Regions from separate parts of the Halobacillus ihumii genome, predicted to be linked through region 4. Evidence: riboswitches for the same ligand, from Rfam matches in the RefSeq annotation. Region 4 holds a riboswitch; each other region holds the start of a gene.
What was found. Region 4 has a riboswitch for S-adenosylmethionine ahead of G6R08_RS12380 (PLP-dependent aspartate aminotransferase family protein). Riboswitches for the same ligand answer to the same signal wherever they lie in the genome.
Positions count from the first base shown of each region.

Region 1: it holds a riboswitch for S-adenosylmethionine, as region 4 does, so the genes downstream of both, metK (methionine adenosyltransferase) here and G6R08_RS12380 (PLP-dependent aspartate aminotransferase family protein) in region 4, are expected to answer to the same signal.
Region 2: it holds a riboswitch for S-adenosylmethionine, as region 4 does, so the genes downstream of both, G6R08_RS11765 (YezD family protein) here and G6R08_RS12380 (PLP-dependent aspartate aminotransferase family protein) in region 4, are expected to answer to the same signal.
Region 3: it holds a riboswitch for S-adenosylmethionine, as region 4 does, so the genes downstream of both, G6R08_RS03820 (methionine ABC transporter ATP-binding protein) here and G6R08_RS12380 (PLP-dependent aspartate aminotransferase family protein) in region 4, are expected to answer to the same signal.

Region 1 covers NZ_CACVAO010000001.1:650,291-652,493, reverse strand. The annotation lists gene pckA (phosphoenolpyruvate carboxykinase (ATP)) at 1-476, opposite strand, end outside; SAM riboswitch class I at 916-1,030, shown strand; gene metK (methionine adenosyltransferase) at 1,264-2,203, shown strand, end outside.
Region 2 covers NZ_CACVAO010000001.1:2,352,032-2,354,234, reverse strand. The annotation lists partial or broken gene G6R08_RS22120 (transposase) at 10-887, shown strand; gene G6R08_RS11765 (YezD family protein) at 948-1,118, opposite strand; SAM riboswitch class I at 1,221-1,326, opposite strand; gene G6R08_RS11760 (restriction endonuclease) at 1,444-2,064, opposite strand.
Region 3 covers NZ_CACVAO010000001.1:713,730-715,932, reverse strand. The annotation lists gene G6R08_RS03825 (TlpA family protein disulfide reductase) at 1-353, opposite strand, end outside; SAM riboswitch class I at 432-537, shown strand; SAM riboswitch class I at 674-784, shown strand; gene G6R08_RS03820 (methionine ABC transporter ATP-binding protein) at 961-1,986, shown strand; gene G6R08_RS03815 (methionine ABC transporter permease) at 1,979-2,203, shown strand, end outside.
Region 4 covers NZ_CACVAO010000001.1:2,479,143-2,481,345, forward strand. The annotation lists gene G6R08_RS12375 (trans-sulfuration enzyme family protein) at 1-686, shown strand, start outside; SAM riboswitch class I at 761-870, shown strand; gene G6R08_RS12380 (PLP-dependent aspartate aminotransferase family protein) at 1,002-2,203, shown strand, end outside.

The DNA.
Region 1 (2,203 bases), 1.8 Mb from region 4:
GGTGCAGATATGACTGTAAACTCGGCTTCGTGCTCAGAGAGCTCTTGATCAGTTGGGCGGATAAACATTTGGCGGGCAAATAAATTATGCCATGCGAATTCATTGATGACTTGAATAGGCAGTTGGCTTTTCTTGTCTGCTCCTGCGTAGCCTTTAAAAACAAATACTTCTTCACGCTCTTTTAAATGATCCAACACTTTATGGTATAAATGAACGAATGTGCTCTCATCTATAGGCTGATTGGTGCTTCCCCAGTTGACGTTGGGTTCTGACTCATGATCTTTTACGATAAATTTATCCTTTGGAGATCGGCCAGTATAGGTGCCTGTAGTAGCTAGAACAGCCCCACGATCCGTTAACGATCCTTCTTTTTTGGAAAGTATTTTTTCTACAAGTTGTGGTACAGACAAATGATGGAGGACATGCTCTTGCGCTAAAAGTTGGTTTAAATCTGATAGTTGGTTAATGGCACTCATATGTGTCAACCCGCCTTTACTTTAAAATTAATAAAAAGCATAAATTACTTTAAGTTATTGCTTTAAGTTGATTAATAGTATAACACATTCATTTTAATAATCCATACTAATAATGAAAATGCTTTCAATTTATTTTACTATAAAATTTTGTATCACGCATTCGATAACTTTGAACAATCCAAGCTGTTATTTGTGGGGGTTTACCCCTAGTTCATTCGTTTCCTATTGCATTTAGCAATAATGGTCAAACTAGTCTCTGTTTTTTTGTAAATCGGAGAATCCATCTTTTTACCGGAAATGTAAAGAGCTCCTTATTCCAGATATATGAGCTAACTATATAATAGCGATATTTACGTAGAAAAGCAGACCGTTTCTTAAAGCATAGTAAACGGATTGACATTAAATGAGGTTTTCGGTACGATTATCTCGAACGGATACTCTCTTATCCAGAGTTGGTGGAGGGACAGGCCCTGAGAAACCCGGCAACCGTCAGATAGCTGCTGACATGGTGCTAACCTGAAGCAAGGCAATTGTTATGCCTTGGACGATAAGAGCGAAAGGAAACGATGCCTTTCCTCTGAACGAAGGAAGGGTTTTTTCTTTTATTGGGAAAAGGTTCAGCACAATTTCTGATGATGTTCATATTCATATGTACATATAACGTGAAATGTGCAATAGCCATAAAAACGATTGTAAGGAAACCATAGGAATCTAGAGAGGTTTCTAATGATACTGGTAAAGAGTTCCGTCTAATCTATGTATTTAACAGAAGGAGGAGTTTAGCAGAATGCCAGCCAATCGCCGGTTATTCACATCTGAATCTGTAACAGAAGGTCATCCTGATAAAATCTGTGACCAGATTTCTGATGCGATTCTAGACGAAATTTTAAAAAATGATCCGAACGCACGTGTTGCGTGTGAAACAACTGTTACGACAGGACTTGTCCTCGTTTCAGGTGAGATCAGTACAAATACGTATGTAGATATCCCTGCTATTGTACGTCAAACGATTAAAGATATCGGCTATACAAGAGCGAAGTATGGATTTGACGCTGATACATGTGCTGTATTAACGGCTATAGATGAACAATCTCCGGACATTGCAGGCGGAGTAGATGTAGCGCTAGAGTCAAGAGAGGGTCAAATGAGCGATCAAGAAATCGAGTCTATTGGTGCAGGAGACCAAGGTCTAATGTTTGGTTTTGCAAATAACGAAACGGCTGAACTAATGCCTTTGCCGATATCACTTGCTCATAAGTTATCGAAGCGTCTTTCAGATATGCGCAATGATGGTACTCTCGGTTATTTGCGTCCAGATGGGAAGACTCAGGTAACGATTGAGTATGATGAACATGATCAGCCTGTTCGAGTCGATACGATTGTTATCTCTACACAGCATGCCGAAGAAATAACACTTGAACAAATTCAAAGAGATTTGAAAGATAAAGTTATTCAGCCTGTTGTCCCGTCAGAACTTATTGATGAGGAGACCAAGTATTTTATTAATCCTACTGGAAGGTTTGTCATTGGCGGCCCACAAGGTGATGCCGGGTTAACAGGTAGAAAGATTATTGTTGACACATATGGCGGATATGCTCGCCATGGGGGAGGAGCCTTTAGCGGTAAAGATGCTACTAAAGTAGACCGATCTGGGGCCTATGCTGCCCGCTATGTTGCGAAAAACATTGTAGCTGCAGGCTTAGCTGATTCCTGTGAAGTTCAATTGG
Region 2 (2,203 bases), 130 kb from region 4:
CATTAGATTTTGCTTGCCGAAAATCATATTCGCTATGGAGGATACGGAGGCATTGCTTACCACCATATTTCGGACAACTATATCTCCTTATTTAGCCACTTCATTCCTTGTGGGGTATGGGAGGCCGTCTATATTATTGAAGGCCTTTTAAAGAACGAGTCCGATGTTCAACCGGATACGTTGTTTGCTGATACGCAGGGGCAATCCACCCCGGTATTTGCGCTCAGCTATTTATTAGGCATCAAACTCATGCCCCGCATTCGGAATATCAAGGCTTTAAAATTTTATCGCCCTACGAAAGATACAGTGTACCAGCATATCAATGCGTTATTTAGCGATGCCATTGATTGGTCCTTAATCGAAACGCATTGGCAAGATCTGATGCGGGTCGTGCTTTCCATTCAATCCGGGAAAATGTAGTCGCCTCTTCTTCTCCGGAAGCTTAGTAATTATAGTCGTAAAAATCGCCTGTATCAAGCCTTCCGTGAACTAGGACGTGTGGTTCGTACAGTTTTCTTATTATTCTACATATCTGATATGGATGTAAGAAAGCAAATTACAGCCGAAACGAACAAAGTCGAAGCTTTTCATGACTTTTCGCAGTGGCTTTCCTCCGGCGGTCAAGGGATTATCGCTACAAACGATCCGAAACAGCAAGAAAAGATCATGAAGTACAATGAACTAGTATCCAATGCCTTAATCTTTCACAATGTTGTAGATCTTACGAAAGTTTTACGTTCCTTTCGAAGGAGGGTTATGAGGTACACACTGAGGACATCAGACATCTAAGCCCTTACTTAATGAGTCACATTAAAAGGTTCGGAGAATACACGATTAACTTAGAGATAGCGCCTCATCCAGTAGATGGACGGTTGGTATTAGATTAATGGATGGGATTATATCCCATCCTATGTCCTAATTTTACACGTATCTCGGAGTACCCCCTACTATGTATTTATTTTCTTGGAACCATTGTCGCTTGATGTATAACGTTGCTTCTCAGTGGTATCGATTTGAGTAACTTCCCCATTGTGCACCGTGACCACTAATGAACCAAACTCCAATCCTTCCAGCTTCGAGATGATATCCTTAATTTTTCTTTCATCAATGTCTGCCATACAAGCCCTCCTCTATTGTTTCTCCCTGTGCCCATGCAATCCCACATAAAAAACCTCTTCTCACAAAATAAGAAGAGGTTTAAGCATCCGGTTACTTCACCCTTCTTATCTTTTCAAACCTTTACGGCTTGCTGGAATTGGCACAGTACTATTGCAGTCTGCTGCCGAGGCTTCGAAGGGCCAGTCCCTCCACCTCTCTGGATAAGAAATATATATTATTTAATTATCCTATAATTTACACTCCCTAGCACTAATTGTCAATCATTTATTGTGAAATTTTCGACTATTCAAACCCTACACAATGTTTCAGAAGAAAATAAGTACATTAGGCCTCCTCTATTTCGCCTATTAACTCCTTATCCACTTCTTTCACGCCTTCCAGCCAGTACTCTACAAGCTCCAATCCATCAATAAGTTCAATGTCCTTTAGTGAATGAGCATAATTCACAGCATTCTTGTTAAAAGAGCCAGTGGTAATCACGTAGCCCCCTGCTGCGCCTTCCTTCACTATATTTGAATGAAGTAATGCAATTGGTTCATATCCCATGTCATCCTTATAGCATTTCACCTGTGCTAAATATTTCTTATCCTTTACGGTAAGGTCAAAATCAACGCCAAAATCCCAGGAAGGATTCGTGACCCAGGCAGTGCCATTGAATTTCTTTTCAAAAATATTTGCCACAAATCGTTCGAAAGTAACTGGGTCTTCCTTGATAAATAGTTTGGAGTAGTTTTCCTCCACTACTTCTCCTGCCTTTGTTTGGACTGTTTCCTTATTCTTAAACCTGTAGTAAATCCCCATCGCCAGAGTCCTCTTCAAATTTTCATCCGTTTCAATTTGTTCAATAATCGTTAAAGCTTTATGATGGTGGGATTTCCGTACTATCCATAAGTGAATGATCGATATGGCTGCGACAATTAAAGCAGCTATTTCAATTAACCCCATATGTTTTAACCTCCAGTCTCAATAGGCTATACGATTAATTGTTGACATAGTCTAATTCTTTCATTCACTGTAGGTGGGAAAATCTGTCTAACTGTCATGAGGCTGCAGATAAAAGATTGAAAATTTAATGGTCAGCCGA
Region 3 (2,203 bases), 1.8 Mb from region 4:
GTTACATCCCCATCTTTGTTAATGAGTATGGTAGTAGGTACTCCTTCGCATTTATACTGGTTATACACTTCCATTCCGTTGTCCTCCAAAGTTGGCTGGGTGAGAAATTTCTCCGTAAAAATTCTCCCGTCATTGTTATTTCTCTCCCGCCCCTTCACATTTATTGTGATCATCTTTACTTTTTCTTTATCTAAGGATTTGAAGAGCTGCTCTTTCTTTGGCAAATCCACTCCACAATCAGGGCACCAGGAAGCCCAAAAAGTGATCATGATTACTTTTCCATGATCTTCTGTTAATCGGTATGTTTCGTGAGAATGAATAAAAGATAATTCAAAGTCATTTTCCTCGTTCATCTAGGCTCCTCCTAACTTTTTCATTGACGAGAATGCAACCCCATGCTAACATATTCTTATTATAAATATCGACATCTTCACTTATCAAGAGAGGCAGAGGGACTGGCCCGTTGACGCCCGGCAACCGGTTTTCTTACAATACGGTGCTAATTCCAGCAAAGCAGAGAGCTTTGAAAGATGAGAAGAGAATGAAAAAGTCATCTCTTCTAAAAGGAAGAGATTTTTTTATGTCGATTTTTGTTGACAGTTTAAAGCCAGTGGTGCTAAAATCCTGTTTGTATCATTAAGAAAACTACATTTGAAAATATGAATATACGTATCTCTTATCAAGAGAGGCGGAGGGACTGGCCCGTTGATGCCCGGCAACCGTCAAGTTTATAACTTGAAAAGGTGCCAATTCCTGCAAAGCTTTATGCTTTGGCAGATGAGAGAACAGAAGATATCAAGACGTGTAAACGCCTTTCTGTTCTCAACAGAAAGGCGTTTTTTAATTTATTTTATGGCTATAGCGCTTTTCCCTTTAAAAGGTAGTTCATCTACTGAGCAGCTTTAATCAGTGTAGTTTTCGAACATAGGGAATTGCAGCTTGTTTTTAGGAGGCGCAGCGTTGATTTCGATTAAGGAATTATCAAAAGTTTTTTATACGAAAGATCAAAATGTCCGTGCAGTTGATAAGCTGGACTTGGATATTGATAAGGGTGAAATATACGGAGTCATTGGTTACAGTGGTGCTGGCAAAAGTACGTTTATCAGGCTTTTGAACCGTCTTGAGGAGCCGAGTAGCGGACGTGTAACCATTGATAACGAAAATGTTACTGAACTAAAGAAAGGTAAACTGAGAGTGGCCAGACAGGAAATAGGCATGATCTTTCAACATTTTAATCTGCTTTGGTCAAGAACAGTTTACGATAATATATCCTTTCCGTTAGAAATAGCCGGGATAAAAAAAGAAGAGCGTAAAAAACGCGTAAATGAACTAATCGATTTGGTGGGGTTGTCGGGCAGAGGTGGTTCCTACCCTTCACAATTGAGCGGTGGTCAGAAACAAAGGGTGGGAATTGCCAGAGCCTTAGCTAACAATCCCAAAGTACTCTTGTGTGATGAAGCAACTTCAGCACTTGATCCTGAAACCACAGACTCTATATTGGATTTGTTAGTGGATATTAACCGAAAGCTCGGATTAACGATCGTCTTGATCACTCATGAAATGCATGTGATTCGAAAAATTTGTCATCGGGTCGCCGTAATGGAAGAAGGGAAAATTGTTGAGTCAGGTGATGTACTGGATGTGTTTTTATATCCAAAACAAAAAGTTACGAAACGGTTTGTTGACCAAGTAATGGGTGATCCTGATCGTGAACATTCATTAGGACTTATCAATGAAACATACAAAACCGGTGAGATCGTAAAACTTCATTTTATTGGTGAAAGTACGAACCAGGCTCTTATCAGTGAACTTTCCAGAGAATTTACAATTGATGTAAATATTCTTCATGGGAAAATCACGCAAACACAAAAAGGAGCTTATGGCACCTTATTTGTACAGTTTGTTGGCGATAAAGAAGAAATAGACAGGGCGATCGCCTACATTCAAACCACTTCTGTACAAGTGGAGGTGAACCCAAATGAATAATGGATTGTTCGCGAACGTTGAAATGCAGGATATGATTACAGCAACGAATGAAACTCTATTTATGACAAGCATTTCAGTAGCAGGAACATTTATTCTTGGATTGTTACTTGGGTTGCTTTTATACCTGTCAGGCCCGGGAGGATTATGGCAGAACAAACCATTAAACTGGGTCACAGCAGCAATAGTTAACGTATTTCGAGCCATTCCTTTTATTATT
Region 4 (2,203 bases):
TATCTAATCCGTTCTTAAGAGTGGAAAATTTAGAGAAATTAGTTGAGCTTGCTAGACAATACGGATTATTCACCATGGTTGATAACACATTTGCAACACCCTATTTACTGCAGCCTTGCAAGCAGGGGGTCGACATTGTCGTTCACAGTGCCACGAAGTATATTGGTGGTCATAGTGATGTCACATCAGGCGTCGTGGTTGGCAGCAAGGAAATTATGGCACAAGCTAAGCGGAAAGTGATCTCACTTGGTGCAAATTTAAGTCCTTATGAAGCCTGGCTAACCCAAAGAGGGGCAAAGACACTGGCGCTGAGGATGAAGCGGCAGTCAGCCAACGCAAAGGAAGTGGCTGATTCTTTAAAGCAGGAGGAACTGGTGGAACGTGTCTATTATCCCGATCATGTTTCTGAAAATGGACATGGGGCGATTGTTACAATCGAACTTAGCAGAAAAACAGAGATTGAAAGATTCTTTCGTTCTTTAGGTTGGATTAAATTAACCCCAACACTTGGCGGGATAGAAACAACGGTGTCTTATCCAATTAAAACCTCTCATCGCTCCCTGACAGATGAGGAGAGGAACAAGATTGGTGTCAATGATTATGTAGTGAGGTTGTCGATCGGGATAGAGGAATCAGCCGATATGGTTTCTCAGTTTAAAGAAGCGATTACCCATTCTGTAAAATAATATTCAAAAATGATTGACTTTTCTAATTGTTGTACTTTATAATTCATAACCATAGCCAAATTAAATAGTAAGTACTCTTATCAAGAGCGGCAGAGGGAATAGGCCCTGCGAAGCCCGGCAACCTTCAAACATCGGTTTGAAAAGGTGCCAAATCCTACAGATTTTTGAATCTGAGAGATAAGAGGAGGACCTGTTTATTCAAACCCCTCTTCTTATCGAGAAGAGGGGTTTTTCGCGTTGAAAATCCTTCTTCGAGCCACCCCGAAGCCCTCTTGCTAGTAAAAATTCAACCTATTTCCCAAGGAGGATGTAAACATGACAAACTCATTTGAAAGTTACGATTTAAGCACGATTTCACTGCACGGTGGCCAATCCCCTGACCCTACCACTGGATCAAGGGCAGTACCTATTTATCAAACAACGTCTTATGTATTCCATGATACCGATCATGCACAGAGCTTATTTGCTCTCGATGAGCCAGGGAATATTTATTCAAGAATTGGAAATCCGACGGTCGATGTATTTGAAAAACGGATGGCGCTTCTTGAAAATGGCGTAGCTTCTGTAGCCACAGCCTCAGGAATGTCAGCGATTGCCCTTTCTATCTTAAACTTGGCTGGATCAGGTGACGAAATTGTTGCGGCTTCAAATTTATATGGAGGCACCTATAATTTATTCGCTAACACTTTGCCGCGGTATGGTATTAAGGTTAATTTCGTTGACCCAGAGGACCCTGAAAACTTTCGCAATGCATTAACCGACAAGACGAAAGCTGTATTTGCCGAGACCATTGGGAATCCAAGCTTACATGTGTTAGATTTCGAAAAAGTTTCTGAGATTGCTCATGGCCATGGCGTGCCGCTTATCGTTGACAATACATTCGCTACACCTTATTCCTGTAAGCCGATTGAATTTGGAGCCGATATCGTTGTTCATTCTGCTACGAAGTGGATCGGAGGTCATGGAACAGCCATCGGTGGAGTGGTAGTTGACGGCGGGAGATTTGATTGGACGAACGGCAAATTCCCAGTTTTCACTGAGCCAGATGAAAGTTATAACGGGATCCGTTATGCTTCAGATTTTGGCACATTAGCCTTTGTAACGAAACTACGCGTTCAGTTATTAAGGGATTTAGGTGCCTGCTTAAGTCCGCAAAATGCTTTCCTATTACTGCAAGGACTTGAAACATTGCCGCTGCGTATTGAGCGTCACAACGATAATGCATTAGAGATTGCTGAATATCTAAAAGGTCACCCTGATGTAGAATGGGTCTCCTATCCAGGATTAAAAGAACACCCTGCCCATTCATTAGCTGATGAATATTTGGAAGGCGGTTATGGATCGATTGTCAATTTCGGCATCAAAGGCGGCCGTGAAGCGGGTCGACAAGTGATAAACAATATTGCTTTATGGTCACACGTAGCCAACGTAGGGGATGCGAAGTCGTTGATCATTCACCCTGCTTCAACGACTCACCAGCAGCTATCTGTCGAAGCTCTCGCTAAGAGCGGGGTTTC